DNA from 3 places in the Psychromonas sp. genome. Region 1 is predicted to be linked to each of the others. Evidence: predicted binding sites of a transcription regulator. Region 1 holds the regulator's gene; each other region holds the start of a gene.

The links. The regulator sigma-54, encoded in region 1, starts transcription at its own class of promoters, with help from an activator protein. The targets are predictions, from matches to a motif close to GTTGGCACGNNNNTNGNNT.
Region 2: the regulator sigma-54 is predicted to act here: its motif matches at 2,513-2,531, upstream of AC4GME_RS00635 (superinfection exclusion B family protein).
Region 3: the regulator sigma-54 is predicted to act here: its motif matches at 8,880-8,898, upstream of AC4GME_RS12900 (P-II family nitrogen regulator).

The regions. Positions count from the first base shown of each region.
Region 1 covers NZ_CEZLMY010000076.1:4,837-16,122, reverse strand. Annotated here, with positions in the region: partial or broken gene AC4GME_RS11145 (ATP-binding cassette domain-containing protein) at 1-685, opposite strand, end outside; gene kdsC (3-deoxy-manno-octulosonate-8-phosphatase KdsC) at 1,000-1,548, shown strand; gene lptC (LPS export ABC transporter periplasmic protein LptC) at 1,549-2,112, shown strand; gene lptA (lipopolysaccharide transport periplasmic protein LptA) at 2,099-2,644, shown strand; gene lptB (LPS export ABC transporter ATP-binding protein) at 2,650-3,375, shown strand; gene AC4GME_RS11120 (RNA polymerase factor sigma-54) at 3,433-4,878, shown strand; gene AC4GME_RS11115 (PTS sugar transporter subunit IIA) at 5,025-5,471, shown strand; gene rapZ (RNase adapter RapZ) at 5,491-6,336, shown strand; gene AC4GME_RS11105 (HPr family phosphocarrier protein) at 6,341-6,613, shown strand; gene mgtE (magnesium transporter) at 6,649-8,010, shown strand; gene AC4GME_RS11095 (YacL family protein) at 8,023-8,391, opposite strand; gene lpdA (dihydrolipoyl dehydrogenase) at 8,881-10,308, opposite strand; gene aceF (dihydrolipoyllysine-residue acetyltransferase) at 10,412-11,286, opposite strand, start outside.
Region 2 covers NZ_CEZLMY010000002.1:40,920-52,205, forward strand. Annotated here, with positions in the region: gene oxyR (DNA-binding transcriptional regulator OxyR) at 1-735, opposite strand, end outside; gene AC4GME_RS00630 (Ig-like domain-containing protein) at 890-2,428, shown strand; gene AC4GME_RS00635 (superinfection exclusion B family protein) at 2,573-3,166, shown strand; gene trmH (tRNA (guanosine(18)-2'-O)-methyltransferase TrmH) at 3,380-4,081, shown strand; gene AC4GME_RS00645 (DUF2868 domain-containing protein) at 4,103-5,542, shown strand; gene AC4GME_RS00650 (GTPase/DUF3482 domain-containing protein) at 5,539-6,924, shown strand; gene AC4GME_RS00655 (phospholipase A) at 6,919-7,776, opposite strand; gene recG (ATP-dependent DNA helicase RecG) at 7,883-9,955, shown strand; gene AC4GME_RS00665 (AsmA family protein) at 9,979-11,274, shown strand.
Region 3 covers NZ_CEZLMY010000104.1:1,505-12,249, forward strand. Annotated here, with positions in the region: partial or broken gene mshL (pilus (MSHA type) biogenesis protein MshL) at 1-72, shown strand, start outside; gene AC4GME_RS12860 (ExeA family protein) at 69-974, shown strand; gene AC4GME_RS12865 (tetratricopeptide repeat protein) at 971-2,077, shown strand; gene AC4GME_RS12870 (GspE/PulE family protein) at 2,086-3,930, shown strand; gene AC4GME_RS12875 (type II secretion system F family protein) at 3,930-5,150, shown strand; gene lipA (lipoyl synthase) at 5,421-6,389, opposite strand; gene lipB (lipoyl(octanoyl) transferase LipB) at 6,379-7,032, opposite strand; gene ybeD (DUF493 family protein YbeD) at 7,049-7,318, opposite strand; gene AC4GME_RS12895 (serine hydrolase) at 7,413-8,570, opposite strand; gene AC4GME_RS12900 (P-II family nitrogen regulator) at 9,003-9,341, shown strand; gene AC4GME_RS12905 (ammonium transporter) at 9,373-10,593, shown strand.

The DNA.
Region 1 (11,286 bases):
AATGAGCAGGCCCTTCGGCAATGATCTTTTGTTCAGCCAGCACATAAACATTATCGGCTATCGACAGTACTTCATTAACATCATGAGAAACAATAATAGAAGTTAAGCCAAGCGTCTGATTAAGCTGTTTAACTAAGTTAAGTAAAACATTCATGGAGATCGGATCTTGTCCCGTAAAAGGCTCATCGTATAAAATCATTTCAGGATCCAGTGCAATTGCACGCGCTAATGCAACCCGCCTTGCCATCCCTCCCGAAAGTTCAATTGGTTTCAGATCTTTGGCACCACGTAAGCCAACCGCTTCTAACTTCATTAAAACCAAAATCGAAAGCAAAGATTCATCGAGTTTACAATGTTCGCGAAGTGGAAATGCTACATTTTCAAATACAGAAAGTTCATTAAACAGCGCTCCACTTTGAAATAACATGCCCATTTTTTTACGGGCATCATACAATTCTTTATCAGAGCAGTTATGAATAGCGTTACCATTAAAAATAATCTCACCGCTGTCCACTGGCAGTTGTCCACCAATAAGCTTAAGCAAGGTTGTTTTGCCAATACCACTTGGCCCTAAAATCGCAGTAATTTTTCCACGCTCAAACTCAAAACATAAATTATCAAATAATAACCGTTCATTTCGAGAAAAGCAGAGGTTTTTAATCACAAGATGCTTTGAGTGTTTCATCAACAACTATTTTCTTCATATATAAATAAAGGTAACAGTGTAAAGATATGCCCTTTTTTATACAATTTATTAATAACAGAACTGCTACTTAATTTGCACAAATACAAATATTTACACTTATTCTATCTAGTTGTCTGAAATTTAAACACAATTGCACGTTAGCGCTTTATTTTTTAACTGATAACCGTGACAATAGTTAAACTAAAAATCATTGCTCGCGTTACAGGTGGCATTTTGTTATTTTGCCTATATACATGACTTTTTTATATATGACTTTTTTAATATTCGCATAAAATTACTTATTGAGAAATTAAATGTTCACAACACCCTACGGGAAAATTAGCGTTGAAAACTATCAACGCGCTTCAAAAATAAAATTACTCATTTGCGATGTAGATGGTGTGTTTTCTGACGGGCGGATCTATTTAGGCAACCAGGGTGAAGAGTTAAAAGCGTTTCACACTAAAGATGGATTTGGCATAAAAGCTATTTTAAAGTTAGGTATTGATGTTGCCATTGTTACTGGACGTCAGTCAAACATTGTCGAAAATAGAATGAAAGCTCTAGGTGTTCCTTATATTTTCCAAGGACAGGAAGATAAACTAACAGTATATCAATCTTTATTAAAGACACTGAGTTTAACAGCACAAGAAGTAGCCTATATCGGAGATGATGTGGTTGATCTACCTGTTATTGAGGATTGTGGTTTAGGTGTAGCTGTTAATGATGCTCATCCATTGGTTTTACAGGGTGCCGATTTAATTACCCAAACAAACGGTGGTTTTGGTGCAGTACGCGAGATTTGCGATCTCTTTCTACAATGTAATAACCAGCTTAATATCACGCAGGGTAAAAGTGAATAGATGACTAAACGCCAAAGTATCCCATTTATCTTATTATTGTTCGCATTTTTGCTGTGGTTATATTTTAAACCTGAAACGATTTTGCCGACACTGCCAAAGCATCAGCCAAATTATATTGCCTATAATGTTAGCAATGTTCATTTTGATGAAACAGGGAAAATCGGCCATAAAATATTTGCCGATAAAACAACCAGTTTTGCCAGCAAAGATATTACTGTCTTTGAAAATCCCAAAGTTATTATTTATATCGCAAATAAAGAAACTAATAACACAACTGTTTGGCAAATAAGCGGTGAAGATGGCATTCTTTATGAGCAAAACAAATTAATATTATCAAATGACGTATGGGTGGAAAACCTTAGTTTAGATCAACTAGTACAAACCATGGCAACAGAAAAATTAACTATACTACTGGATCAAAAAGAGATAAGCAGTGACCTACCTGTTACTTGGAAAGGGCCACAAATGCAGCAGCAAGGCATTGGTATGTGGGCCTCTCTAATCACTGAAGAATTAATTGTAAAAGATAACATTAAAGCGGTATACCTCAATGAAAACAAATAAAATAAGCATAATGATCAGCGCATTACTTCTTTCATTTTCAAGTCTTGCACTTGAGTCTGATTATAACCAGCCGATTAATGTTAGCTCGGTAAGTCAACATGCAAAAATGAAAAAGAATACTATTGTCTTTCTAGAAGATGTATTACTGACCCAAGGCAGCATTAAAATAACCGGTGACAAACTCACCGTTATTCGAGGCTCATTACCCAATCATGAGATAATGATCGCAGACGGTAAAGTAGCCACTTTTTATCAGACCCAGGATGACGGTAAACCCTTTGATGCAGAAGCAAATAGTATTCATTATGATGTTGCCAAAGGAAAAATAACGCTCACGGGTAATGCACAAGTAAAACAACTTGATAGCCAGATTAATGGTTCAAAAATAATTTACTTTCTTGAGACTGAAGAGCTAATTGTCAATACAGAAAAGGGCAAAGATGGACGTGTTAATACCGTATTTTTACCCGCGCAATTTGAAAAACCAAAAACAGATACAACTGAAAATAAAAACTCAGAAAAAGAAGAATAAATAAAATGGCTGAATTAATAGCAAAAGGTTTAGTAAAAAGCTACAAAGGTCGTACCGTGGTAAATGGTGTAAGTTTAACCGTAAAAACGGGCGAAATTGTCGGTTTACTTGGCCCAAATGGCGCAGGTAAAACAACCTCTTTTTATATGGTAGTTGGTTTAGTCAAACAAGATGAAGGCACAATCATTATTGATAATGAAGATATTTCTCATCACCCGATGCATATTCGCGCGCAAAAAGGGATAGGCTATCTACCACAAGAAGCCTCTATCTTTCGCCGTTTAACAGTCACCGAAAATATCATGGGTATTTTACAAATACGTAAGGAGCTAACTCAAGCTCAACGTGATGAAAAACTAGAGACCCTGCTCGAAGAGTTTCATATTACCCATATCCGTGATAACAAAGGCATGAGCTTATCAGGTGGAGAACGACGTCGTGTTGAAATTGCACGCGCACTGGCAACCGAACCTAAATTCATTCTCTTAGATGAACCTTTTGCCGGGGTTGATCCTATTTCCGTTATCGATATTAAAAATATTATTCAGCAGCTGCGTGATCGTGGTTTAGGTGTATTAATTACTGATCACAACGTACGCGAAACATTGGATGTGTGCCAGCATTCATATATCGTCAGCCATGGTGAAATTATTGCAATTGGGACGCAAGACGAAATATTAGCAAACGATCATGTAAAACAAGTTTATCTGGGTGAAGAATTTAAGTTATAGGTTATAGTTAGTCACTTAGTTCATAGAATTGCTTCGTATGAGGAAAAAAGTGTTTTGATGAAACAAGGTTTACAGTTGAAGATGGGTCAGCAACTTGCTATGACTCCTCAATTACAACAAGCAATTAAATTATTACAACTTTCCACACTTGACTTACAACAAGAGATCCAAAATGCTCTCGATGAAAACCCACTGCTTGAACAAGATGACAACAGTGGTATTGAAGAGGTTAATAAAGAGCAAGACAGTAGTCAGATAGATACCTCTGAGGCATTAACTAAGCAAGAATTTGCAGATGATTTACCCGTGGAAAACAGCTGGGAAGAGTCATATACAGCACCACCAACCACCTCAATTTCCTCTGGCACATCAAGTTATGAGGGAGAAGACACTGTATACCAAGGCGAGTCTTCAAATACTCTACAAGACCACTTAATCTGGCAGATGCAACTCACCCCTTTTTCTGAGACCGACCTACTGATCGCAACATCAATCATCGACTCTATTGATGAATCTGGATATTTAACAGCAAGTTGCGAGTCAATTTTAGAAAGTTTATCTCCTGAAGTCGAGGATCTTGAATTAGATGAAATTCTCGTCGTTTTAAAGCGTATTCAACATTTTGATCCGATTGGTGTAGCGGCTCGCTCAACACAAGAATGCCTGCAGATCCAGCTTCAGCATCTACCTCAACAGACACCATGGTTAAATGAAGCATTAATGGTACTTGAATTGCACATGGATCTGCTTGCTAATCGTGATTACCGCACGCTGGCAAGAAAAACTAAATTAAAAGAAGCTCAGTTAGCAGAGGTTATGCGCCTGATTCAAAGTTTAGAGCCTCGCCCGGGTAATCAAATTGAAGACAGTCAAGCGCAATATATCGTACCGGATGTTTATGTAAAAAAAATTGCAGGGCAATGGCGTGTATCATTAAACCAAGATTGTGATCCCAACCTTTCGGTAAACCAGAAATACGCTGATTTATGCAAAGGTAAGATTAGTAAAACCGATTCACAATTTATCAAGGGCCATCTGCAAGAAGCAAAGTGGTTTATTAAAAGCTTAGAAAGCCGTAATGAAACCTTATTAAAGGTATCCAATTGTATCGTACAGCAGCAACAAGCCTTTTTTGAATATGGCGATGAAGCGATGAAACCGATGGTCTTAAATGATGTCGCATTTGAAGTAGAGATGCATGAATCAACTATTTCCCGGGTCACCACACAAAAGTTTATGCATACACCAAGAGGCATTTATGAGCTTAAATTTTTCTTTTCCAGCCATGTTGCAACAGAAAGTGGCGGTGAATGCTCATCAACGGCTATTCGCGCGTTAATTAAAAAATTAGTCAGTGCAGAAATCACAACTAAACCCTTAAGTGACAATAAGATAACCCTGTTACTTGAAGATCAAGGGATCAAAGTGGCACGTCGTACAATTGCCAAATATCGTGAGTCACTGGGTATTCCGCCATCTAATCAACGTAAACAGCTACTTTGATTAATAGGGCAAGTAAGTGATGTTTAATGCATGGAATTGGAATAATCTTTGATGGATATTAAGAAATAGTTATTTCTTGATAGCCATTCACGAGTAAACTGCTACACTCGCGCGATTCTTTTACAGTGACTTAAATAGAATAAAATATGAAAATATCGACCTTATTAAGCAAAGATTCCGTTTTTAGCAAAACGAGCTGCACAAGCAAAAAAAGTGCATTAGAAAAAATTAGCCGTATTGCAGCTGAAAAATTAAATATCGATCCTCAGATATTATTTAATAATTTAATTGCCCGAGAAAAAATAGGCTCTACAGGTGTAGGATCAGGTATTGCAATCCCTCACGTAAAAATTGACAGCTCGTTGCCGGCAACTGCCGTCTTTCTGCAATGTGAAACTGCAATTGATTACGATGCATATGATGGTAACAAAGTCGATCTTCTGTTCGCTATTTTTGTTCCCGAAGACCGTTGCCAGCAATATCTTGTTGCACTTTCTGAAATCAGCAAAAAACTGTTAGATAAGCCTTTTTTACGTCAATTAAGAAATGCTGATAATGACCAGGCTCTTTTTGAGTTACTGCAGGCGGAATAAACCATAAAGTGGAGTAGAAATGAAATTAGTCATCATTAGTGGACGCTCTGGTTCAGGAAAAACAATAGCACTGCATGTACTTGAAGATTTAGGTTATAACTGCATTGACGGCGTACCATTTCAACTTCTTGAGCAATTAATTGATACTGTTGATGCAAAAAACAATAAAATAGCAATCAGCTTAGATATTCGTAACTTACCGACTAAAGCAGCTGAGATTGAGCAGTTACTTAGCTCATTAAAAAATAAAGTTGATATTGAAATCGTCTATTTGGATGCAATCAGCAGCGAATTAATCCGCCGTTATAGCGAAACAAGACGACTTCATCCGCTTTCCAAACAAAAGTTATCTTTATCGCAAGCACTTGAGCTTGAAAATGAACTGCTACAACCTATTCGTGACCGTGCGGCACTCGCAATTGATACCACAACGCTTTCAATTCATAACTTAAATGAACGCCTTAAAATTCATCTGCAAGGCACAGCGAAAAGCAACTTACTGATTATCTTTCAATCTTTTGGTTTCAAATATAAACATCCTGAAGATGCTGATTATATTTTTGATGTGCGTTTTTTACCAAACCCGCATTGGATACCTGAACTGCAAAAATACACAGGCTTGGATCAACCGGTAAAAGATTATCTTGATTCGCACAACTTGGTTAAACAGACGATTAACCAAATTGAAAACCTTTTTCATTCCTGGTTACCCCATCTTGAAACCAATAACCGCAACTACGTCACGATTGCAATTGGTTGTACCGGCGGAAAACACCGCTCAGTTTATGTAGCAGAGCAGATTGCAGCACGCTTTAAAACTAAGTACCAGGTGCAAATTGAACATAAGTGTTTAAAAGGGCAATAAACAGATGGATATCATCAGGCAAACAATTACAATACAGAACAAATTAGGTTTACATACACGTGCAACGATTAAGCTTGTTGAATTAGTTAACTCTTTTGATGCAACTATTACAATTAAACACCAAAATAAACAAGCTGATGCTGACAGCGTACTTGGTTTGCTGGTTTTAGAAACTTGCTATGGTCAAGAGATTGAAATACTTGCCAAGGGTAAAGAAGCAAAACAAGCGATGCTTGCCGTCACTAAACTAATAGAAGATAAATTTTTAGAAGAATAATTTTTAGAATAAAATAATAATAAGGGAGTCATGCCATGCTGGAAAATACTGATGTACAAAATGCCCAGCAACGCCTCCAGGAAGTAAACAAAGCCCTTGAAAGTGGCATGTTTGTTAAGGCTCGCGGCATTCTTGAAAAGATGCCAGCTTGTGATGTAGCCCTACTGCTTGAATCCTCTCCTCCAGCCAATCGTAAAGTCCTATGGAATTTAACCGATCACGATCAACAGGGTGAAATTCTTGAAGAGTTAAATGAAGATGCAAAAGATGGCATCATCAGTTTAATGGGCGCATCAAATTTAGTTGCCGCCACAGAAGGTATGGATACAGATGATCTTGCCTATATTTTACGTGGTATCCCGGACAGTCTCTATCAAGCTGTATTACAACAGATGGACGAACAAGACCGACACCGTGTAGAGCAAGCACTTGCTTACCCCGAAGATACTGCCGGCTCGATGATGAACACTGACACTATCACTCTTCGACCGGATGTTTCAATTGATGTTGTACTGCGTTACTTACGTTTAAAAGGTGAATTACCAGAAGCAACCGACACCCTGTATGTAGTCAATGAAGATGACCAGTTAATTGGCGATGTCCCCTTATCAACATTACTGACGGTTGATCCGTCTCTTTCTGTTGCACAAGTAATGGATAATAAAACAGAAACCTTACTCGCAGAGATGGATGAAGGTGAAATAGCCAAACTATTTGAACGTCATGATTGGGTCTCAGCGCCTGTGGTTGATTCACAAAACCACCTGCTGGGTCGAATCACCATTGATGACGTAGTTGATATTATCCGCGAAAACGCCGAACACTCGATGATGGGTATGGCGGGTATGGATGATGATGAAGATACTTTTGCTCCCATTCTGCCCAGTACAAAACGTCGTACCGTTTGGCTGTCAATTAATTTAATTGCGGCATTCATTGCCGCATCTGTAACTAATATGTTTGAAGCAACATTAGAGCAGATGGCGACCCTTGCGATATTGATGACCATAGTACCGAGCATGGGCGGTATTGCAGGCAATCAGACACTTGCTTTAGTTATTCGCGGGATTGCTGTCGGCCATATCGGTAGCAGCAATACTAGATGGTTAATCGGCAAAGAAGCGGCGATTGGCATTCTTAATGGTTTGATTTGGGCGTTTTTAGTAGCGACTGCAGTTACCCTATGGAAAGGCGATCTTGCTGTTGGTTTAATTATCGCAGGCGCGATGTTTATTAATCTGTCTGTTGCCGGAATAGCAGGGGTCACCATTCCGCTAGTTATGCATAAATATAAAATAGATCCCGCACTTGCAGGCGGTATGGCGTTAACAACAGTCACCGATGTGATTGGTCTGTTTTCTTTCTTAGGTATGGCGACCTTAGTGTTAGGCTACTGATCCCCTTGCCATCTACCCCTGCACAAACTCTAACCAAGACTCTATGAGATTCAAAAAATCTTCCAGTCCGCAGGATGCTTGAATCTCTAAGTCATAAAACGCCAAATCCCCTTCCAAATCAATCTCATCCTGATTATTCAGTAAACTGTGATTAATCACTTGCGCTTCATCTTGATTAACTAAAAGTGAAAACTCACTACCGGTTAATTTTACATCTGTAATAGCGCGTTGCTGCAATAAAACAATCTTAGCGAGCAGATCTTCTATCCAATCTACCGCTTGCCCCTCCTGCTCTAACCAGGTTGCAAAAGCCTCATGACCCATAGACAACTTGACAGTCGCTTGCTCGCTAATAAAATCTTTTCTAAATTCAAATTCCATATTTTCTCAAAATAGCTAGTAAAATTAACAGTACATATTAACGGGCAGTATACATGATTGATGGTATTTTTAACCTGCCTATGTGGCAGAGTAATTAGTCTCATTTCCACGTTCAGCATGGGAATGCAGAGATTCCTAGCCAATTGGCATTGAAGGAAGCTGTCGCTTGTAAGCGTTTGCTTGATCTTTCATAAAAAATCAGCAAAAAATTAGAGGACATCCAAGCCTTTTACAAATCTATCAATGCGGCTAGGAAATTTACGTTTACGTTTTTCTTGGCTGGAAAATGAGTTTAGCAAGATAAAAAACGTACGGGCGGAATACCAACAAATAAAGGTAAACCATACACCTCAAGCTCACGCAAACTAATAGTGTTATGCATTCCCACGCGGAGCGTGAGGAACGAGAAAAAAACAGCTAGTGATCTTATATTAGACAAAAAAAAGGCGCTTTAAAAGCGCCCTTTGTAAACAGATTCAAACCGTAATGTTATTTACGTTTTACCGCTTTGGCATTGGGCAGATCGGTAATAGAGCCTTCATATATTTCAGCAGCTAAACCAACTGACTCATGCAGTGTCGGGTGCGCATGAATAGTTAAGGCAATATCTTCAGCATCACAGCCCATCTCAATTGCCAGACCGATTTCACCCAGCAGTTCACCTGCATTTGAACCAACGACAGCGCCGCCGATTACGCGATCTGTTTCTTTATCAAAGATAAGTTTAGTTAATCCATCGCTGCAATCTGATGCGATTGCCCGGCCGGAAGCAGCCCAAGGAAACACTGATTTTTCGTAATTAATGCCCTGCTCTTTTGCTTCTTTTTCAGTTAAACCGACCCACGCCATTTCCGGTTCAGTATAAGCAATTGATGGGATTGTTTTCGGATCGAAATAATGTTTTTTACCCGAGATAACTTCAGCTGCAACATGCCCTTCATGCACACCTTTATGCGCAAGCATAGGTTGACCGACGATATCGCCGATTGCATGGATATGCGGCACATTAGTGAGCATCTGTTTATCAACTTCGATAAATCCGCGCTCGGTCACTTCAATACCCGCTTTTTCGGCATCCAGTGATAAACCGTTTGGCACACGACCGACCGCCACTAATACTGCATCATAAGCTTTTGCTGTCGCTGGTGCGTTTTTGCCTTCAAAGGTGACATAAAGCGCGTCTTCCTTAGCATCAACCGCGGTCACTTTGGTTGATAGCATAATATTAAACTTGCCCTTCACTTTCTTAGTGTAAACCTGCACGATATCTTTATCGGCCGCCGGCACTAACTGCTCGGCAAATTCTACAACATCAACATCAGAGCCCAGTGATTTATATACAGTTCCCATCTCAAGGCCGATAATACCGCCGCCTAAAATAAGTAAACGTTTTGGCACACAACGTAACTCTAATGCGTCTGTTGAATCCCATACACGATGATCATCATGTGGAATAAAGGGAAGTTTAACTGGCCGTGAGCCCGCTGCGATAATGGCATTATCAAAATTAACGGTGGTTTTCTCATCGTCCCCTTGCACGACAATGGTATTGGAGCCAGTAAATTTACCGAAACCGTTTACCACGGTAACTTTACGCATCGATGCCATGCCCTGCAGGCCGCCCGTCAGCTGTGAAACAACTTTATCTTTCCAGATACGGATTTTATCAACATCGGTTGATGGCTCGCCAAATAATACACCGTGTTCAGCTAATGCTTTGGCTTCTTCAATCACTTTTGAAACGTGCAATAGTGCTTTTGACGGGATACAGCCCACGTTCAAACAAACACCACCAAGCGTACTGTATTTTTCAATTAATACAGTTTCCAGACCTAAATCGGCGGCGCGAAATGCTGCTGAGTAACCCGCAGGGCCAGAGCCGAGTACCACTACTTGTGCTTTAATTTCTTTACTCATGTAAACCTCTGTAAAAGTGTTCCATCGAAGACTGTTTTGAGTCTATGTAATTGTTAACTAAATGCAAAATAAAAGGTCGACAAATGCCGACCTGTTAACATTATTATAAAATTAGCGTGCGTAGATCAGCTAGATAGTTATTAATTGCGGTAATGAAACGTGCACCATCAGCACCATCGATCACACGGTGATCGTATGAAAGAGCAAGAGGAACCATTAAACGAGGTTCGAACTCTTTACCATTCCATAACGGTTTCATTGCTGATTTTGAAACGCCTAAAATAGCCACTTCTGGAGCATTTACGATAGGTGTAAATTGTGTACCGCCGATGCCGCCCAGGCTGGAGATAGTCATGCTTCCGCCCTGCATATCTTTAGCGGTTAATTTACCCGCTCGTGCTTTTTTAGATATTTCACCGATTTCACGTGAGATATCGTAAATACCTTTATTTAATACATCTTTAACTACCGGTACGACCAGACCGTTCGGTGTATCAACCGCAATACCGATATTAAAGTATTTTTTCAGAATTAAGCTTTCACCATCAGCTGATAATGACGAGTTAAAGTTAGGGTATTGCTGAAGTGCTTTGGCAACAGCTTTCATCATAAATACCAGCGGACTAATTTTAACACCGAGATCTTGCTTAGCTGCAATGGCATTCTGCTCTTTACGGAAGCTTTCCAGATCTGTGATATCCGCTTCATCAAATTGCGTAACATGGGGAATGGTTACCCAGTTACGGTGCAGTGTAGGACCGGATATCTTCTGAATACGTGAAAGTGGTTTCTCTTCGATTTCACCAAATTTAGAGAAATCAATTTGCGCTGCAGCGATTACCTGTAGACCGTTTCCACCGCCAGTGACAGTGGAAGCCGTTGCTTTCGGACGGGATAATTCATATTTAACAAATGTTTGCACATCTTCTTTTAAGATACGTTTTTTACGGCCAGTACCTGTTACTTTGCTTAAATCAA
Region 2 (11,286 bases), on a different contig from region 1:
AATCGCTAACTGAGGTAATAATGTCAGGCCATTATCTGCACTGATCATATGGCGAAGCGTTTCTAAACTGGTTGCTTTAAAACTCTGATCTTCGATTGCACCGGCTGCAAAGCAAAACCCCATCGCCTGATCGCGTAAACAATGTCCGTCTTCCAGCATTAGAACGCGCTCGCCACGCAGTTTATCTATATTGATAGCGGCTTTATCTGCCCATTGATGTGTCTCAGCTAATGCTAGTTCTAGCGGTTCATCATAAAGCACAAACTGTTGAAACGATTCCATCTCCGGTAATAGCGGTAGCACTAAACAATCAAGCTCCCCCTCTTCAAGCTGCTTTAATAGAATATGGGTTTGATTCTCATGCAGATACAGCTCTAACTCAGGAAAGTGCTGTTTTATCGCAGGAATAATCAATGGTAATAGATAGGGGGCAACCGTGGGTATTAAGCCGATATGAAGAATCCCCTGCATTGGTTCATTATGGCTTTTGGCAATCTCTTTTAACGATTTAGCTTCCAGTAAAATCGTTTTAGCCTTAGCGACAATATCAAGCCCAGCCTGGGTAAAAATCACCTTACGTGATGAACGCTCCATTAACGTTACATTCAATTCATCTTCAAGTTTACGAATCTGTCCGCTTAATGTTGGTTGGCTAACAAAACACTTTTCCGCCGCTTTTCGAAAATGTTTTAACTCTTCAAGCGCGATCAAGTACTCTAAATCTCTAAAATTCATAACAGTAAACCTTGTATGAGGATAAATCTGACGGGCAAGTGTAAATTACTATTGAGCTACCTCCAAAAATTTAAAATAAAACAAATACTAAAAAGAATTTGGTTTATACTTCTCAACTTATTGGCAATTTTATATTTATTAAAAGGAACTTTCCATGCAATTGCATCAAACTTTGTCTATCGCAATGCTTTCACTCTTACTTTTTGCATGTGGTGGTAGCCTGGATGGCACGACAACTGAACCTGTTGTTGATGATGAGACTCCCACTGAAGAAGATACTATTATTGAAGACGCGGCACCTGCTGACCCGGGAGTTCCATCTTATTTTACTTATTCAGGTGCTTCGCAATCATGGGTTGCAATTCAAGGCACTGGTGGTGTAGGGCGCACAGAAGCTTCTGTATTGACCTTTAAATTATTAGATTTAAATGGTGATGCTGTTTCTGGCGTAGATGTTAATTTCGCATTAACCGCACCTTCAGGCACAACCCTTGAACCATTAACCGGTACGACAGATGATTCTGGTTTTGTCAGTACTACCGTCAGTTCCGGTAAGGTAAGTGGCACTCTACGCGTAACCATAGAAACTGCCGATGGATCAATTGAACTTGTTTCCGATATCTTATCCGTATCTACGGGGTTGCCTGATCAAGATAGCTTTTCACTTTCAATAGGTGATCATTCACCAGAGTCTTTGAATATTAATGGTGTTCGGGTACCTGCTGTAATTCATCTAGCAGATAGATTTAACAATGCAGTACCGGATGGAACTGCAGTGTATTTTACAACTGAAGGGGGGGCAATTCGAGATGCTACAACTGGTACTGTTGGTTCTTGTTTAACACTTGGTAGTGAATGTCAATTAGAGTGGGTATCACAAAACCCTCGCCCAGATGGTAATAAATTAACAGATTTTACTACTGGTTGTGCCGCGTTTGCATTTGATCCATGGGGATACGGTGTTGGACCATGCATAAATCCCCTTGGTATGGGAAGACCCTATGGCGGCAGAGTGACCATTACAGCATTTGCAGTTGGTGAGGAAGTTTTCATTGATAATGATGCTGATGGTTGGTTTAGTGATGGGGATGACTTTTTAGCAAGTCAAGACGACTTATCTGAAGTGTTTTTTGACCATAATGAAGATGGATTTTATAAAGAAGAACAGAGTGCTGTTAATATCAATGATGAACGTGAGGAATACCATGATTTTGCTCCAATTAATGGTGTTTTCGATCAAGCAAATGGAATATATAACGGCACATTATGTTCGGATGAAACTTTAGCCGTAGATGGTTGTACACGTGATTTGATTAATGTGCGAGCAGAACAACAGTTAATTATGGCGTCGAAGGATCAATTTATTCGAGTTCAAAATGGTGGAGTAGATATAAACGCTGTAGATTTGACAACTAACGGCAGTGAGACTCTAAAAGTTTATTTTGCAGATATATATAATAATCACCCACCAACCGGGACTACAATTACTGTTTCTACAGATAACGGTCTATTATCAGGCAAGACTTCATGGGAGGTTGGTAGTAGTGCTGGTTATGGGGCATTTGATATTGAAATAAATATAATTAATGAAACAGAGCCTAATAAGAAAACAAATGGTAAATTAGTTATTGAGTTAGCAACTCCAGGAAGCGGTACATTATCATTTATAATGAATGTAACTGACGCAGGTTAATTGCATTTACTTAACTCTTTAAAAAAGCAGCTTCGGCTGCTTTTTTATTATCTATTATTTCCCCAATAACACAGGAAAACAAACTCTGGCACGACCCTTGCTACATACATGTTGTGTAACAAATTTTTGGCAAGGAGCTTAATTATGATGCAGTTAATTCAACGAGTTAAAGATCAGCAGGGTATTACGCAGGCAATGGCCTGGATGTGTATCGCCAGTGCCACCCTCTTAATAGTGCCTGTTTCATTATTGAAAATGTCTGGAACGACTCAGTGGTCACAGCTTTATGCTCCTTATGTCTGGATTTTGGCGTTATTAACTGGTTCATATTTAATCACTCGTTTAGTGACGTTTTTATTTACTTACTTCGTTGCTGAGTTAAAAAAACGTCAGCTTCTATCTTCGCGTAATAAAATGATCCGTCAATTAGACTTCGAAGAAAAAGCGGTTTTGCGTGAATTTATTATTCAGCGCAAAAATGTACTGCCACTGCCAATGAATGAACTAGCGGTGAGTAACTTATTACAATCTGGCGTACTTGTGCCTGCTTTTGAAACTCAGGAAATTAAAGGCAGTGGCCGTATTATTAAATTATCTATTGCGATTGATGCAAGAGAGCAATTAACCCATAAAGTATTAGGTTTACCTGTCGGTAAATTGACTGAGCAAGAGGCAACTATTTTAAAGGCAGCTCGACCAGATTATGCTCGCACCAATTACATTGCATTAAGAGACTAAGAATAGAATCTATATATATATACTCAAACGACCTGAAGATGCTGAATCTGCATATTGAAGTGGTTTAGGTATATTATCCCGCTCCTCTTTGAACCAGGATCTTGTTGACTCCCTGTATCAGGATGGTTTTTGCCTCGTTTGACCTGCTTTTTGTCCTCGTAAATTTATGTATAATAAACACTTCAATCTTATCCCATTATTTTGAGAGTTATTATGTCACCTGAACGCCTTGCCCGTATCACGCAAATGCTAAACCGTCGCCAACCTGAACTTACAGTTTGTTTAGAGCAGGTGCATAAACCACATAATTTGGCCGCTATTGTGCGTACTGCAGATGCGGTTGGTGTCAGTGATGTGCATGCAACCTGGGAAGATAAGGCGATGCGCCTTTCTGGTAAAAGTGCAACAGGTAGTCAGAACTGGGTGAATGTTCACTCTCATGAGACAACCCAAGAAGCAATTGCCGCATTGCGAGCACAAGGAATGCAGATTATCGCAACAAATCTTTCTGACACTGCGATCGATTTTCGAGAAGTTGATTATACTAAACCAACGGCTATTTTGATGGGGCAGGAAAAACACGGCATCAGTGACGAAGCGTTAGCACTTGCTGATCAAGATGTGATTATTCCAATGGTCGGCATGTGCCAGTCATTAAATGTATCGGTTGCTTCTGCATTAATCCTCTATGAAGCGCAACGTCAGCGTGAACTGGCTGGTATGTATAACGGTGAATGCCGTTTACCTAGCGAGGAAGCGCATAGAATTTTATTTGAAGGCGGGCATCCCATTTTTACTAAATTGTGCCGAGAGAAAAACCTACCTTATCCGCCATTAGATGAAGAGGGGCAGATAAATGCCAGTGATGATTGGTGGTTAGCGATTCGTTCCTCTTCAAAAAACGCTGCTAAGTAAATAAGTGCGGGAGAATTATTAGTGGATCTATTTCAGCAACGTTTATTAGCCGAAGGTATACGCGCTGTTGAAGGTGATTCTCCTGCTTTATCAACGCCTATATCAGAAAAGCCGGGCGTTAGTTTTGATAAATCAGTGTTACAGCGTGCTCTGCAGCTTGATTCTCAGCTGCAAATCTCAGCGCTATTCTCACACTTTAAAGATTTAACTAAAAACCTGTTTACGCTGTTATCTGTGCTTTTATTCGTGGTAGGTGCAAGCAGTGTACAACAGCTGTTTTTTAGTGAACAGGGCACGCAGATAAACTTCTTTTGGGCGTTTGTCCTGTTCTTTATTCCCAATTTTATTACCTTGTTTTTATGGTTACTGTTTTTTTTACAACCCAATTTATTAAGCAGTGGTTGGCTGGCTCGCTTAACTCTGTTTTTATTAAAAACAGTTGAAAAACGTTTTAATCCGCAATCAACAAAGCATCCACATTTTTGGACATTATTTAAATGCTATTTTAAAGTCAGTTTCTCAGCTGATCTAGGACGTTATCAGTTATCTGCTGTAACCCATCTGTTGTGGCTGAGTTATTTTTGCGGCGCAACCTTAATGTTAGTGATGATGCTTGCTACACATCAGGTCGATTTTATCTGGCAGACCAGTATTCTATCGCTGGCAAACTTTCAATGGTTAACTGAGTTATTGGCCTATATTCCCAACTTATTGGGATTTCCAGTGCCCAATCTTGAGCAGATACAGCAAAGCCATTTAGGCGCAGTTAATGTTATTGCGGATGCACAAAACAGTCGTCTGGTCTGGTCGAGTTTATTGATTAGCAGTTTGATAATTTATGGTTTAGCACCTCGTTTTCTTTTATTGTTATTAATGCAGTTTTTATTAAAAATAAAAAGAAAACAATTTAGTTTAAATTTAAGCAAACCTTATTACGTGCAATTACGGCAACTGTTAAAACCCAATGTTACCTCCTTGGGTATTAGCGATCCTGATACGTTTAAAGTAGCGCCCTCTAACCATCTACATTCGGAAATGGCGTGCCATCAGCTACCCTCCTGTTTTTATCCTGTGGCGATAGAGTTATCAGCAACACAACTTATTGAATGCAAAAAACATGTTAAACAATACTCTCCTGAGCAGTTTGAGCTGTTAAAACATATCTGTGATTTTCAAAGCCAGCAACAGTTATTAAATGAGATTGTAAATGTCGGGCCACAAGCGATTGTTTTATACGTAACCTTATCGCGTTTACCGGATCGTGGTTTATTAGGCTTTATTAAATCGTTAACCGCATTAACGACTAAATCGTTTTATTTACTGCTTATCGATGATGCCCTTATTGAATCATCCCATTTAAGCAAACGTCGCAGTGATTGGTATGAACTTGCAGCGCAGGCAGATATTTCTTTAGATAATATTATTCAGTTTAAAATCAATAAAAAACCGGAGGCTAGATGAGTAAAAATGGCTTATCTGTAGCGGTTGTCGGTCATGCTAATGCGGGTAAAACCTCATTAATGCGTACTTTACTACGTGATACAGAATTTGGTGAAGTGGCAGATCAAGCTGGCACCACTCGTCATGTTGAAGGCAGTGCACTGTTGATTGATGAGACTAACAGTCTGGCATTGTTTGATACTCCAGGACTCGAAGACTCAATTCGTCTGTTTCATATTTTAAGTGGTTATTTTGCAGATCAGTCTGTAGATGGCATTGAACGCTTACAATATTTCCTTGCGCACCTTTCTGAATACCCTGAACTCGAGCAAGAAGCTAAAGTGCTGCGCACACTGTTAAATAATGATCTTATTTTTTATGTGATTGATTTGCGCGAACCGGTTTTAGGTAAATATCGTGATGAATTACAAATTCTCAGTTATGGTGCAAAGCCGATTATCCCGGTGCTTAACTTTACCAAACAAGGTGGCGATAATTTAGAGCAATGGAAAACACAATTAGCCCGCCTTAATTTTCATGCGGTTGTAAGTTTTGATAATGTTCATTTTAATTTTTCTGATGAGATGAAAATTTACCAAAAAATGCAGACCTTGCTGGCAGATAAAGAAGAGTTACTGCAAAACTTTATAAATCAGCGCCAAATTCAGTGGTCTGAACGTTTTAATGCCGCCAGAGAGATCGTCGCTAACCTGTTTGTTGAATCGGCTTGTGTGCGTTTCAAGACGGTCAATAGTGAACAGGAAATCGAACAGGCAACTCTTAAACTTCAACAGGTGGTTCGTAAAGCGGAAAGCAAATGTGTTCGCCGACTGTTAAAGCTCTATCAGTTTCGCAAAGGGGATTTAGAAAATAGTGAATTACCCGTTGAGCAAGGTGGCTGGCAACTGGATCTGTTCTCAGCCGATAACCTGCAAGAGTTTGGTATCAAACTAACAGGGAATATTGCCAAAGGCGCGGGATTGGGTGTGGCGATTGATTTAGTCACTGCAGGTATGACCTTGGGCGCCGCCGCTGTTACTGGTGGAATCGTGGGTGCGTTATGGGGAGTTAAGCTGCGTTATTATGATGAGATACAAGCAAAAATTAAAGGCAGCCGTTATATCTGTTTAAATGATGTGACGCTGCAGGTGTTGTGGTTAAGGCAGATCAAACTGTTAGAGCTCTTACAGAAAAGAGGTCATGCCAGTTTTGATAAAATTGATTATCAAGTTAGCCTGCATAAGCAAAAAAATGCGTTACCAAAAAACTGGTCTAAATGGTTACGTAAATTACGTAACCATCCAAACTGGTCATCACTGAATGTAAACTCCGCAGAGCTGGAAGATAGCAAGCGTCTGTTATTTATCGAGCAGGTAAGTGTGGAAATGGTTAATGAGTTATAACCAGTCCGTTAATGAAATACCCAAACCTATCGTATTGGTATATTCATTGTATTCAATCATGCTGTTGCCGTAACCAGAGAACAGTTGAAAATAACCGCGAACCCTGCCATGGATAGGAAAGCTCCAATCGAACTCTACAGAGCCTTTACTAAAACCACTTTCGAGATTATTACGGCTGGTAATCGCGATGGTATTGTTATTCACTGTATAAAAAGCATAAATTTTCCCGTGTCCATAATAATCCAGTAAATCCGGGTTATTATCTTCACTTGCTGTTTCTTCGAAACGATACCAAGGATTAATGGCAACCGTAAAATTGCCATTTTCAAAGATAAGATTGCTTTCAATGCGGTTCCAACTGCGTGACATAGGCTCTGTCTGTCCATTTGACTGATGGGTTAAATTCAGTGTTGCTAATTTAAAATTCCAACCGCCAGCTAATTTACGGTTCTGTACCCAATGTGCAAACAGTTCAGGTTCATAGTTGGTTTCGCGAAACGGGGATGAATTGTCGCTGTTATATGCCTGCCAGAAAGAGACCTGGGTATAGCCTAAAAAAACCGAAATGGGTAAGTCAGCAATATCAACTAAAACGGGAATTTTAAAGCTAAACTGAAATTTCACCTCGACTTGTTGCAGTTCACCATCCGGGATAATGCCTTTATAAACATCATAAGATTGAATTTTGTCATTAAAAGTAAAAGGTAAAAGATAAGTTGGTTTATGAGGGATAATAGAGAAGCGAGTCTCTTCGAGTTTTTTTTCCTGCTGTATACGCCGATCAATCGCCGACTCTTCGGCTATTGTGGAAAAACTGAATAAAAAAATAAATATTGAGAATAATAAACGCATATCCATTGCCTTGATAAATAATGTAAATAATAATCATAGCTTCAAGCATAATAGGTTCAAGCTGAAATTATGCTGCTTTACATAGTCTAACTGTATGGGGTTTAAAATGAAATTAGAAAAAGTGCCCTTAACCGTTCTTAAAGGCGTGGGCATTAAAGCCTCTGAAAGGTTAGCTAAGCTTGGTTTAAACAGTGTTGCCGATCTGCTCTTTCATTTGCCTTTACATTATCAAGACAGAACCCGGCTTTATCCTATTTCTGATCTCAAAGATGGCATGCAGGTAAGTGTGCAGGGCTTCGTGTTAAGCTGCAATGTACAGATGGGAAAAAGGCGTATCTTAAAATGTAAAATAAGTGATGGCAGTGGCAGTGTGACGCTTAACTTTTTTCATTTTAATGCGTCACAAAAAAATAGTTTTGCAACAGGAGCTTTAATTAAATGCTTTGGTGAATTTAAACGCGGTTATCAAGGATTTGAGGTAACTCATCCGGATTATTCCATGCTTGATTCCATCGAAGCAAGCGATGTAGAACAAACCTTAACCCCCATTTATCCGTCAACTGACGGCCTTAAACAAAACAGCTTACGCAACTTAAGCGAACAAGCGTTAGTTTTTTTGCAGCAAAATAAAATAGATGAATTAGTGCCACTGCATCTGTTAACACACCCGATAAGTTTAGCCGATGCGCTTTATTATATTCATCGCCCGCCACCTGATGCCTGTATTGAGCAACTTGAAGCTAAAACTCACCCGGCACAGCAACGACTTATTATTGAAGAGTTACTCGCACAGCAAATCAGTATGCTGTCGATGCGTGCTAATGCGCAGCGGCATCAAGCGATAGCGATCAGGGAAACAGGGCTACTGCAAAAGCAGTTATTAGCCAGTCTGCCATTTTCACTGACTAATGCCCAACATAGAGTGACGCAGGAGATTCAAGGCGATCTGCAGCAAGCTATTCCTATGATGCGCTTAGTGCAGGGCGATGTGGGATCGGGTAAAACATTAGTGGCTGCGTTAGCTGCTTTAAGCGTGATTGAAGCGGGTTATCAGGTTGCGTTAATGGCGCCCACCGAACTGTTAGCTGAGCAGCATCTGCTTAATTTTACAAAGTGGTTTGAGCCGCTAAATATTCGTGTCGGTATGCTTTGTGGAAAAATGAAAGTCAAAGAGAAACGTTCTCAGTCAGAAAATATTAGCTTGGGTTTGTCTAAAATGGTAATAGGTACGCACGCGCTGTTCCAAGAGAGTGTGCAGTTTAATAATTTAGCTTTGATTATTGTTGATGAGCAACACCGCTTTGGTGTACATCAGCGTTTAGCGTTACGTGAAAAAGGGCAATCAGGTGATTTCGCGCCCCATCAGTTAACCATGACAGCCACACCGATCCCAAGAACATTGGCAATGACTGCCTATGCGGATCTTAATGTTTCAGTGATTGATGAGTTGCCTCCAGGACGAACCGCTGTGCAAACGGTTGCTCTGCCTGACTCTCGTCGGGAAGATATTATTCAACGTGTTTATCAATCTTGTAAAAATGAAGGGCGGCAAGCTTATTGGGTCTGTACCTTAATTGAAGAGTCTGAGGTTTTAGAGTGTCAGGCCGCGGAAGATACAGCCAATAACCTGCAATTATCCTTACCTGACCTGCGCATTGGTTTGGTGCATGGACGTATGAAAGCGATTGAAAAACAGTATGTGATGGATTACTTCAAAGCAGGAGAGTTAGACTTGCTGGTAGCAACTACCGTGATTGAAGTAGGGGTCGATGTACCTAATGCTAGCCTGATGATTATCGAGAACCCAGAGCGCCTTGGTTTAGCACAACTGCATCAACTGCGCGGCCGAGTTGGACGAGGCTGTGTCGCTAGCCACTGTGTTTTACTTTACAAAAATCCATTGTCTAAAACAGCACAAAAACGGCTGCAGATTTTACGTGAAAGCAATGATGGCTTTTATATTGCCGAACAAGATCTACTGATTCGTGGTCCGGGTGAAGTGCTAGGTACAAAACAAACAGGGATCGCGACATTTAAAATTGCGGATTTAATCCGTGACCAAAGTTTAATTCCACAAACCCAGCAACTGGCACTGAAAGTGATGGAGTCATATCCTGAGCTGATTAAACCTCTGAGCAAACGTTGGTTAGGGGAGAACGGAGAGTATGTGCATGCCTAGTTTTGTTTTAGGAGACGTTTGAGATGAAGCGTTTTTTCATTATCTCTGCTCTTCTGCTCACTTTTCTTGTGACCTCGTTAGCGCTGTTTGTTTACTTCTTTAACGTTAATGATTACTCAGAGTGGATCGCTAAACAGATTGAAAAATCCACAGGTTATCAAGTCAGTTTTGTCCTAATCGAAAATAACGGCTGGCAGGATCCTCGTTTTTCAGTTTCAGGATTATCCGTTATCAGTGATAAAAAAGAACTGCTACATATAGATCAAATCAATATCGATATTGGGCAATGGGATATTTGGAATCGTCAGTTAGAGATTGAATTAGTTGATGTCGCGGGTATTCATATTCGCGTCGAACAGGGCATTTTAAAAGGAGTGACAGCGGGTCAAAAAAGCGTAGGAAAAACAAAGCGGCAGATGCAGAGCTTGCCTTGGGACAGATTACGCATTAACAAATTACGTGTGTCTGACTTAAACATGGATTTAAGTAATGCAGGGCAAAGTTTAAAGTTACAGCAAGCAAATCTAAGCTCGGATAATTTACCTATTATTGAGCATAAAAAATTCGTATCAGCATTATTTAAAGGAAACTTGCTGTTTGATTTTAAAAAGCTTGATTTACAGTTATCTGCTTTAAAAGCAGTAAGGCTTGAGGATCTATCCCTATATTGTAATTTTGATCTGCAGAGCTTGCAGGCGAAGTTGGCACTATCAATTAAACAGCTTGGTTTTACATCGCCTAATCAAGCTGAAATTATTGTAGAGAACAGCCTGCTTGATTTGCAGCTGCATAAAAACAGGCTCAGTTTAAAGCGCTTATTTATTAAAGCATTTTCGGGTGAGCTGGATCTGCAAGCCGATGCTCTGTTATCGATTCATCTAATACCGGCACCTACTTTTTCTGTTAATAGCTTAACGGTATTGTCGTTATTGGTGAAAGATATGAGCTTAAATATCCCAGCTTTTATGCAGGCGTCTGAAAACGAAGAGTTTAGCCGGACAAATGAAAAACAAAAATTGCCGCTAGAAACTCTATTTTTAAAACAAGTGAATTTGCAGAATTTAAATATCAGCAGTGAGGAAAAGCTTCTCCCTTTAACGGTAAAAGGATTAAACAGTCGCGTGAGTGAGTTCTATCTGCTGCAAAATAATCAACTGTTTAGTTTATCTGCAGAGAATAACCAGTCTGGCTTATTTGCACTGCAGTTTACTTATTTACAGTGGTCGGAAACGATTGTCGAGCAGTTTTCCGTAGCAGGTAGCTTCTCTGAAGATGCCGCGCGTTTATTACTTTTAAAGCAGTTAATAACTGATAATTAAGAGATTTTAATT
Region 3 (10,745 bases), on a different contig from region 1:
AAACAGAATACTTGGAAACAAGAGATTCAAAAATCATCGGAATTAGTTGAAAAGTGGTACCCATCACAATGATCTATTTAAAACATTTTGGACTGGAAAAAGCGCCTTTTTCATTAACAGCGGATCCCCGTTTTTATATTGATTTTATTCCCCATAAAGAAGCGCTACAAGTGATCACTACGGCGCTTTCTTTGGGGGAGGGTATTTTAAAAATAACCGGCGAAGTCGGCACGGGGAAAACTTTGTTATGTAATAAACTGCAACAGGAGATTTCTGAGCAGTACCTGATTTGTAATATTGATAACCCTTACCTGACTGCTCATGAGTTGCGTTGTGCATTAGCTGATAAAATAGGTGTGCAAAAAGAAAATTTTGATGATCAGTTTTTATTAACAGGTTTGATTAAAACCCGTCTATTAACCCTGCTTGATCAAGGGAAAAAAGTGCTGGTATTAGTTGATGAAGCGCAGGCACTGCCTGACTCTACATTAGAAGCATTGCGACTGTTTTCTAATTTAGAAACAGAATCACAAAAGTTATTACAAGTGGTTTTATTTGCTCAACCAGAATTAGATGTGCGTCTTGCTGAAACAAAACTACGTCAATTACGCCAGCGGATCACCTTTTCTTACCAGTTACGCGCGTTATCGGAAAAAGAGATAGAGCATTATATTACGCAACGTTTAAAGCAAGCGGGTTATCGGGGGGCATTGTTATTTAACCGCAAAGTGTGTCGTAAAATAAGCCAGGCTAGCCGTGGTATCCCGCGTTTAATTAATGTCTTGTGCCACAAAATTCTGATGATAAGTTATGGGCAACAGCATTATCAAATCACCAGTAAACTGGTTCATCAGGCGATCAAAGATACAGAGGATGCTTACCCAGTGCAAAAACTCAAATATTGGTGGGTGGTATTGTGCTCATTTGTATTGTTAAACGCGGTTTTGTTATTGTGGTGGAAAGGGTTGTTATGAGTATTATCAATAAAATGCATCAAGACTTTCAGCAAGTACAACAAGAACAACCGATTTTAGCTTATATGCCGGAAAAGAAAGGTAAACAAAAGGCTCTTCTTTTGCTGCTAATCGCATTACTACTAGCTTCATCTTTAGGGCTTTCTTACCTTATTTTTACCCAGGAGCAAGCAGCCAAAGAAACTGAAATTCAAGTGATTAAATCGGGTGTTAGCCTAGTTTCTCCGGCAAAGGCGGCAACTACTGGTTTATTAGAAGAGTCTAGCGTAGAAACCGTTACAGCCCAGCCAGTTCAACAGAAAATATCTGCAACTAATGAACTCAAAACTGTGAAAGCGCAGGTTAAAGCTAAAAAACAGAAAAAAACAAGCTCTAATCAGGATAACGTGAAGGCAGCAGCAGTCGCACCTAAAGCGGTTTCTGGAAAAACAGTTTCAGCAAAGAAAACCTCTTCAAAAACGTCCTCTTCAGTAAAAAATCAGGATAATGGAAAGAAACATTTAGAGATTAAAACAGCGCAATTAAGCAAAGCACAACTTGCACAAATTCATCTTAAAGAGGCGGATAAAGCACAGGCTAAAGGTGGTTTTGAGTTGGCCGCAAAAAAAAGGCTGCAAGCACTCACTTTATTACCTAATCTAAATGATCTGCGTAAATCACTGGCACTTTATTATTACGGGCAGGGGGATGTTGATAAAGCTAGCCGTTTATTAAAAAAAGGGGCATTAGTTTCACCCGATTATCCCGACTTCAATTTAATGTTATCGCGTATAGCATTAAAAGCGGGTGATCAGCAAAAAGCTTATCTCTATCTTGAGCAACATCCGCCTAAAGTTGAAGGTAATTTAGACTATTACGTCAGTCATGCGGTATTGGCACAAAAATTCAAAAAGTATGAACAATCAGAGCAGTTGTATACAAGTTTACTTTCACAACGCCCGAATAATGGGCGCTGGAGAATGTCATTAGCAATTGCACAAGATAAGCAGGAGAAAACAGGTCTTGCGGTTAGCAGCTATAAAAACGCTTTATTACAAACCGATCTTTCATCAAAAGCAAAAGCTTATATTAATCAACGTCTAACTTATTTAGATCAAAAGTAAGGAATGCTATGAAACCGCAATTAAAAAAGCGATTAGGTGATTTACTGGTTGAAGAGCAGTTGATCAGCGAAGCTCAATTAGCCAATGCATTAAAAGAGCAGCGTCAGTTAGGTCTTAAATTAGGCGCAACTCTGATTCATTTAGGTTATATCAGTGAAGAGCAGATCTTAACTTTCTTATCTCGGCAGTTAGATATAAAAATTGTAGATCTGCTGAAAGTTAAAATTGACCATAATGCGGTGCAGTTAATTCCGGAAGTGCATGCGCGCCGTCTGCGTGCGTTAGCGATTCATGATAACGGTGAAATAATTACCTTAGTTGTTTCCGATCCTGCAGATTTACACAGCTTAGACGTTTTAGGTAGATTATTAAATGGTCGCCCCTTTGAGCTGATGATTGCGCGAGAAGATCAATTAATTGAGTCGTTTGATCGTGTATACCGCCGCACTAAAGAGATTGCCTCATTTGCCTTTAAATTAAGTGAAGAGCATGGTGAGAGCTCCGCATTTGATGCAGGCGCAAGCTTAGATATCGGTGGTGAAGGTTCTGATGCAACCGTTGCTAAACTGATCCAGTCGCTGTTTGAAGATGCGGTTCAGGTCGGGGCTTCGGATATTCATATTGAACCCGATGAAAATGTGTTACGCATAAGGCAGCGTGTTGACGGTGTTTTACAAGAAACGTTACTACCTGAAAGCGGTATCGCAAGCGCATTGGTATTACGTCTTAAATTAATGGCGAAATTAGATATTTCTGAAAAACGTATACCACAAGACGGGCGCTTTAATATCAAAATTAAAGGGCGCAGTATTGATATCCGTGTTTCTACCATGCCGATTCAAGAAGGTGAATCTATGGTAATGCGTTTACTGGATCAATCAGCAGGTGTTTTATCTTTTCAAGAGATAGGTCTTCCAGCTCATTTGCAAGAACGCTTAGAGTTACAGCTTAAGCGTCCGAATGGCATGATTCTTGTGACTGGTCCAACAGGTAGTGGTAAAACGACCACCTTATATACATCACTGAGCACCTTGAACTTACCGGGCAAAAAAATAATTACTGTAGAAGATCCCGTTGAGTACCGATTAGCACGTGTTAATCAAGTGCAGGTTAATAGTAAGATTGGTTTAGACTTTTCGACGGTATTACGTTCAGCGCTTCGTCAAGATCCCGATATTTTATTAGTGGGGGAGATGCGTGATAATGAAACTATGGAAATTGGTATACGTGGCGCATTAACGGGGCATTTAGTACTTTCAACACTACATACTAATGATGCCATCAGCAGTACCTTGCGCTTATTAGATATGGGCGCACCTGGATATCTGGTCGGCAGTGCGTTACGTGCGGTGATTGCACAACGTTTAGTGCGCCGTTTATGTGAAAATTGTAAAACTAGTGCACCTGCTGGACTTGAACAACAAGTTTTACTTGAGCAATTAAGTGATGAAAACCTGCAGCACACCCACTTTCATTCGGCACTTGGTTGCCAGCGTTGCCAATTTACAGGTTATCGTGGTCGTATCGGGGTGTTTGAGTTATTGGAAATCGATGAACAGATGGTATCGGCATTACGCTTAGATGATACCGATGGTTTCGCTATTGCAGCTAAAAAATCAAGGTATTTTAAACCACTTGCATTAGCTGCGCTGGAGTATGCAAAGCAGGGGATTACCTCATTAGAAGAGGTCTTTAAATTAGTAGATCGTTTTGAAAAAGTAAAGAAACACCATGATGAAATTGAACTGCAACTCTCAAAAACAGAAGACTCAAGCGATTCAGGCTTAACACTTGCACCTCTTGATGAGCAGAAAAGTAAAGCGCATTCCTCGCCATTAGGTTTTGTTGAATAATGCCATTATTTAAGTACATAGGACGCGATAACCAAGGTAATACCGTTAAAGGTGAGCTTGAGGCGATCTCAAAAGATTTAGCTGTTGATCTGGTAATGAGGAAAGGAGTTTTGCCGATAGAGGTAAAAGAAAAAATAGCTGGCGGGCAAGCGATTGATCTTTCCAGCATATTTGCTTCACATATCAAACTCCCTGATTTAATTGTATTTACGCGTCAAATATACTCATTAACAAAAGCGGGTATTCCCATTTTACGAGCTTTAAATGGCCTTGCAGATTCAACACACTCGAAGTTGCTGAGTGACGCTTTATACGATGTATTGGAGCGCATGCACAATGGTTATTCCCTTTCAGCCGCTATGAGCTCTCATCCCCGTGTTTTTTCTCAATTGTATGTGTCGCTGATACAAGTGGGAGAAAATACCGGTCAATTAGATCGAATCTTTCTGCAGTTATCTGAATACCTGGAGCTGGAAGTGGAAACGCGTAAACGGGTTAAAAGTGCAATGCGTTATCCGAGTTTTGTTTTAATGGCATTGGCTGTGGCAATGGTTATTTTGAATATTTATGTTATTCCAACTTTTGCCAATATGTTTGCAAAATTTCACGCGGAACTGCCTTGGACCACTCAGGTACTTCTGGCTACATCGTCCTTTTTTGTGAATTACTGGTCTTATATCTTGGCGGCTTTAATTGTAACTTTTGTTTCTATTAAAATTTGGCTTGGCTCGGAGAAAGGCGCGTATTTGTGGGATAAATGGAAGTTACGTATTCCCATTATCGGCAGTGTTATTGAACGCTCTTTATTAGCGCGTTTTTCGCGTAGTTTTGCGATGATGTTAAGTGCCGGGGTACCCTTGAATAATGCCTTATATTTGGTCGCCTATGCGGTAGATAATAATTTTTTACAAGAAAAAATGTTAGCCATGCGGGCAGGCATTGAATCGGGAGAAACGCTACTAAAAACAGCCACCTCAGCGGCTTTGTTTACCCCTTTGGTTTTACAGATGATTGCTGTAGGTGAAGAAACAGGTCAAGTTGATGAGTTACTTAATGAATCAGCTGATTTTTATGAACGGGAAGTGGATTACGAGTTGAAAAATATGACTGCTAAAATCGAGCCGATATTAATCTCAATTGTTGCTGGGATGGTATTGATTTTAGCGCTCGGTATTTTCACGCCGATGTGGGATATGATGGGCGCAATGAAAGGCCGTTAGTTTTTATTTGTTATGTGCGAATCAGCGAGTCTAGAGTGGTTACTTCGTTACCACGCAGAGCGTGGGAACGAGGAAAAGTTAAACCAACCGCTTCAAGCGAAAGCTTAAAATAATCCGCGCGGTATTTACATTACCACGCAGAGCGTGGGAACGAGGAAATGAGCGTTAGATAGAATTTATGTTTTCAAGGATGCAGCTGTGCTTAGCTACACTGATTGATATAAAAAGACCGCAATTTATGCGGTCTTTTTTATTTTACTGAGATGGGATTTATTTAACTTCTTCACCCGATGCTTGTAAGTCAGCATGGTATGAAGAGCGGACAAAAGGACCACAGGCAGCATGGTCAAAACCGATCGCCTTGGCTTTTTTACCAAGTTCATCAAACTCTGCTGGTGGCACGTAACGCTCAACGGCTAAGTGATGCGGGCTTGGTTGTAAGTATTGTCCTAAGGTGAGCATAGTGACGCCATGATTGCCTAAATCTTGAATGACTTGTTCAATCTCATCGTTCGTTTCACCTAACCCCATCATTAAACCTGATTTGGTCGGAATTTCCGGGTGCTGTTCTTTGAATTTTTTAAGCAGTTGTAGCGACCATTTGTAATCGGCTCCTGGACGCACTTGTTTGTATAGATGCGGTGCAGTTTCTAAATTGTGGTTAAACACATCAGGCAGGTCATTTTCAAAACAAGCTAATGCTTTATCCATACGTCCTTTAAAATCAGGTACTAAAATTTCAATTTTTATCGCAGGGTTTAACAGGCGGATTTCACGAATACAGTCGGCAAAATGCTGTGCACCACCATCACGCAGATCATCTCTGTCAACTGAAGTGATCACTACATATTTAAGCTGCATATCTTTGATTGTTTCAGCCAATTTTTTCGGTTCGTTTGCATCAGGAGCAAGCGGTTTTCCATGACCAACATCGCAGAAAGGGCATCGGCGAGTACAAATGTCACCTAAAATCATAAAGGTTGCGGTGCCGTGATTAAAACACTCATTAAGATTCGGACAGGATGCCTCTTCACATACTGAATGAAGTTTGTTTTTACGCAGGGCCGCTTTAATTTCATTAACCCGTGAATTATCTGCTTTAAGCTTGATTTTCATCCACGATGGTTTTTTTAAAACCTTACTTTTATCTGATGGGATCACTTTAATTGGAATATGAGAAAGTTTATCGGCATCACGCAGTTTTTCACCTGCGGTTAATTGACTTGGTTTATTGCTCATGAAAAAAACTCTCTATCTGTGAATAATTTAGTTGTTTGTTCAGTTTTTCAATTAATAACGGTGCTAATTGCTTTACTGAAAGTCCGATCCCTTCATTCTTGCATTGTGTCATTTCCAGCCCCGCATAACCACAAGGATTAATTTGTAAAAAAGGAGATAAATCCATATCAACATTTAAAGCCAGGCCATGAAAAGAGCATCCTTTACGAATTTTTAGTCCTAATGAGGCGATTTTTTTACCATTGACATAAACGCCCGGCGCCTCCTGTTTAGCAAGGGCGCTCACTTTATAATCTGCTAATAAGTTGATAATACTCTGTTCAATAATGGAAACTAACGTGCGCACATTAAAATCTTTACGGCGGATATCAATTAACAGATAAGCAATTAACTGCCCGGGCGCGTGATAGGTGATTTGTCCACCTCGATCGCTTTTTACGATAGGAATATTTGTTTGTTGTAACAGATGTTCCGCTTTACCAGCACTGCCTTGTGTAAAAACAGCCGGGTGTTCAACCAACCAGATTTCATCCACCGAACTTTCGTCACGTTGCTGTGTGAAATCACTCATTTTTTGCCACGTTTCTAAATAGGGTTGTAAACCTAAGTAACGTACATGAAGCTGTTTATCAATAGCGGTCATCTAATTTATCTACTAATCAAAGAATATAACGAACCAGCTCAAGATCATTTAATTCGGTGTAAATTGTTTCAATATGCTCTTTACTGGTGACGGTTACGGGAATGCTTAATGAATGATAAGTTCCTTTTGAGCTAGGTTTTATCTTTGGTGCATAATCGCCCGGTGCATGTCTTTGAATAACAGCGATTACATCCTGCACCATTTGGGGGTCGGCAATGCCCATCACTTTAAATGCAAAAGTGCATGGGAACTCTAAAAGCTCGTCAAATTTGGTATTTAATGCCATCTGAAACTCCAAGGGTTAGTAATGAAGGCTAAATGAAAAAGTGAGGCAAAAGCCTCACTTTATTACTTGTGGTATTTATTATATGGGGATTGAATTAAGCAAACCAACCGATAAATAATAATTTGATGTAATCAATCAAACGACTGAATAAACCGCCTTCCTCGACCGTTTCTAAAGCGATTAAGTCATAAGTGGCAATCGACTCATCATTAATGATGTAATGTACTTCACCAACTTTATCGCCTTTTTTAATTGGCGCGCGCAACTCATCTTCGATAATGAAATCTGCTTTTAAATTTTTAGCCTGCCCGCGAGGTAGTGTAATCGGCGTATTTACCGCAACACCTAAGCGGATCATCTCTTGAGAGCCCATCCAGATGCGCTCATTAGCAAGTTGATCGCCGGCGTTGTATGGGGTAATAGTTTCAAAAAAGCGGAAACCCCAGTTAAGTAATTTTTTACTTTCAACTTTACGCGACGTTTCAGATTTTGTGCCCATCACTACACTGATTAAGCGCATGCCATCTTTTGTTGCCGACGAGACAAGGCTGTAACCTGCCGCATCGGTATGACCTGTTTTTATTCCATCTACATTTAAGCTTTTATCCCATAATAGGCCGTTACGGTTATATTGAACAATACCGTTGTATTTAAATGATTTTTCACTGTAAACACGGTATTCATCAGGCACATCTGAAATTAATGCCTTTGCTAAAATTGCCATATCTTGCGCTGTGGTGTAATGCTCGTTTGAGTGTAAACCGTGGCTATTAACAAAATGAGTATTATTCATGCCTAGCTGTAGGGCCCATGAGTTCATCAAATCAGCAAACGCATCTTCACTGCCGGCAATATGCTCAGCCATTGCAACACAGGCATCATTACCTGATTGCACGATAATGCCGCGGTTAAGATCTTCAACCGTTACCTCTTTACCCACTTCGATAAACATCTTAGAAGAGTCAGGGAAGTTTTTTGACCATGCTTTCTCTGAGATTGTCACTTTGTCGGTCAGGTTTAAATTACCCGATTTGATCTCTTGGCCAATGATGTAACTGGTCATCATCTTAGTTAAGCTCGCAGGTGCCAAGGTTTTTTCACTATTATTTTCTGCAAGCACTTTTCCTGAATCAAAGTCTATTAACAAGTAACCTTTTGCTGCAATTGCGGGAGCATTGGGGATAACACGCGGAGTCGCAATAACATTAAAACTTAGAACGAAAGTGATAAGCAGTAGGCTTATTTTTTTCATGGAGTTTACCTTTGAGTTGTTATACCCAAGTGGTTTGGGCATATATGATAAAAATTGTTATGCACTATAGCAGATGCCCTATTGTTTTCTAGGGGAGCTAAAGAATTTATCAACTTAAATTGCTCTGTAAAGCGAATAACAATTAATTTAAGGGGGCAGTCATAGCCGCTTTATAAAAGTTCTATCTGTTTTCAAATTGATGGTTTGTTTCGGTGCATAAGCCGGGTAAGTTTTGCACTGATATGGTGCGTTGGGCGGTCTGTATTCTTAGTGTTTTATGTAACTCTTTGTATGTTAAGGGTTTAATTTTATGGCATGGTAATTGTAATTATATGGGTAAGTACAGAGATTAGTGCCATCAAGCAGGTATTAGTTTTGTTTTATCGGCATAGAGAATATTTGATTTTATTTTAAATATATAAGGGGATTACCATGAAAATGTTAACCGCAATAATTAAACCATTTAAGTTAGATGAAGTAAGAGAAGCGATTATGAATGCGGGGATTGCAGGTGTAACTGTTTCGGAAGTTAAAGGTTTTGGTCGTCAAAAAGGGCATACCGAGCTGTATCGCGGTGCTGAATATCAAGTTGATTTTTTGCCAAAAGTAAAATTAGAAATTGCAGTGAAAGATGAAGATGTAGATCGTTTAGTTGAAGCTATTACTACGGCTGCCAATACAGGGAAAGTCGGTGATGGAAAAATCTTTATTCAATCTCTTGAACAAGTTGTACGTATTCGTACCGGTGAGCTTGATGACGAAGCACTTTAATTTGGTTTAATGTTTGTAAAAGGGAATTATTATGGAAAACACAGTAATAGAACTTAGATTTGCGCTCGATACCTTTTATTTCTTAATATCAGGTGTCTTAGTTATGTGGATGGCAGCAGGATTTGCCATGTTAGAAGCGGGTTTAGTTCGCTCTAAAAATACTACTGAAATTTTAACCAAGAATGTGGTGCTATATGCGATTGCCTGTACCATGTTTTTATTAGTTGGTTATAACATTATGTACGTTGATAATAGCGCCGGCGGATGGTTACCTTCATTAGGTGGATTAATTGGCAGTCAAGCTGAAGGTGCGGATCACTCATTAGAGTCTGATTTTTTCTTCCAAGTGGTTTTCGTGGCAACAGCAATGTCAATTGTATCTGGTGCAGTTGCTGAGCGTATGAAACTTTGGGCATTTTTAATTTTTTCTGTGTTTTTAACCGGGTTCATCTATCCACTAGAAGGTTACTGGACTTGGGGCGGTGGTTTCCTTAGTGAAGCTGGTTTTAGTGACTTTGCAGGCTCTGGTATCGTTCATATGGCAGGCGCAGCAGCTGCACTGTCTGCGGTAATGTTACTTGGTGCACGTAGAGGTAAATACGGTAAAGATGGTTCAGTTCACCCTATTCCGGGTTCAAATATGCCGCTGGCAACATTAGGTACATTTATTTTATGGATGGGCTGGTTTGGCTTTAACGGTGGTTCGCAATTACTTCTTTCAGATGCTGAAAATGCGACGGCTGTAGGTCTTATCTTTGTCAATACCAATGCGGCGGCTGCAACAGGTGCGATTGCTGCATTAATAGTAAGCAAGCTGAAATGGGGTAAAGCGGATTTAACTATGATTTTAAATGGTGCATTAGCGGGCTTAGTGGCAATCACAGCTGATCCTCTATCTCCTACTCCACTGTTTGCAGCCGCTATTGGCGCAGTTGCAGGCGTGATTGTCGTTTACAGCATTATTACTTTTGATAAATTAAAACTGGATGATCCTGTGGGCGCATTATCAGTACATGGCGTTTGTGGTCTGTTTGGTTTACTGGTTGTTCCTCTTAGTAATGACGGCGCGTCTTTCGCTAGCCAGCTATATGGTGCAGCAGTTATCTTTGGTTTTGTATTTGCCGCTTCATGGATCGTTTGGGCTGTTATTAAAGCAACAATGGGAATTCGAGTTACTGCCGAAGAAGAAGAAACAGGTATGGACTTACATGACTGTGGCTTAGAAGCTTACCCTGAGTTTACTGCTTCTTAAGTTTACTGATTAAAACTTACCTTATTAAAAAGAGACTAAATTAAGTATTTGAGCCCCTGACTTATTACTAATTCAGGGGCTTTTTTTGTGCGTAATTATTCAGGTCGTCGCCACTTAAGTTTATTTATGAAGTACATCCGTGCACTTCATTG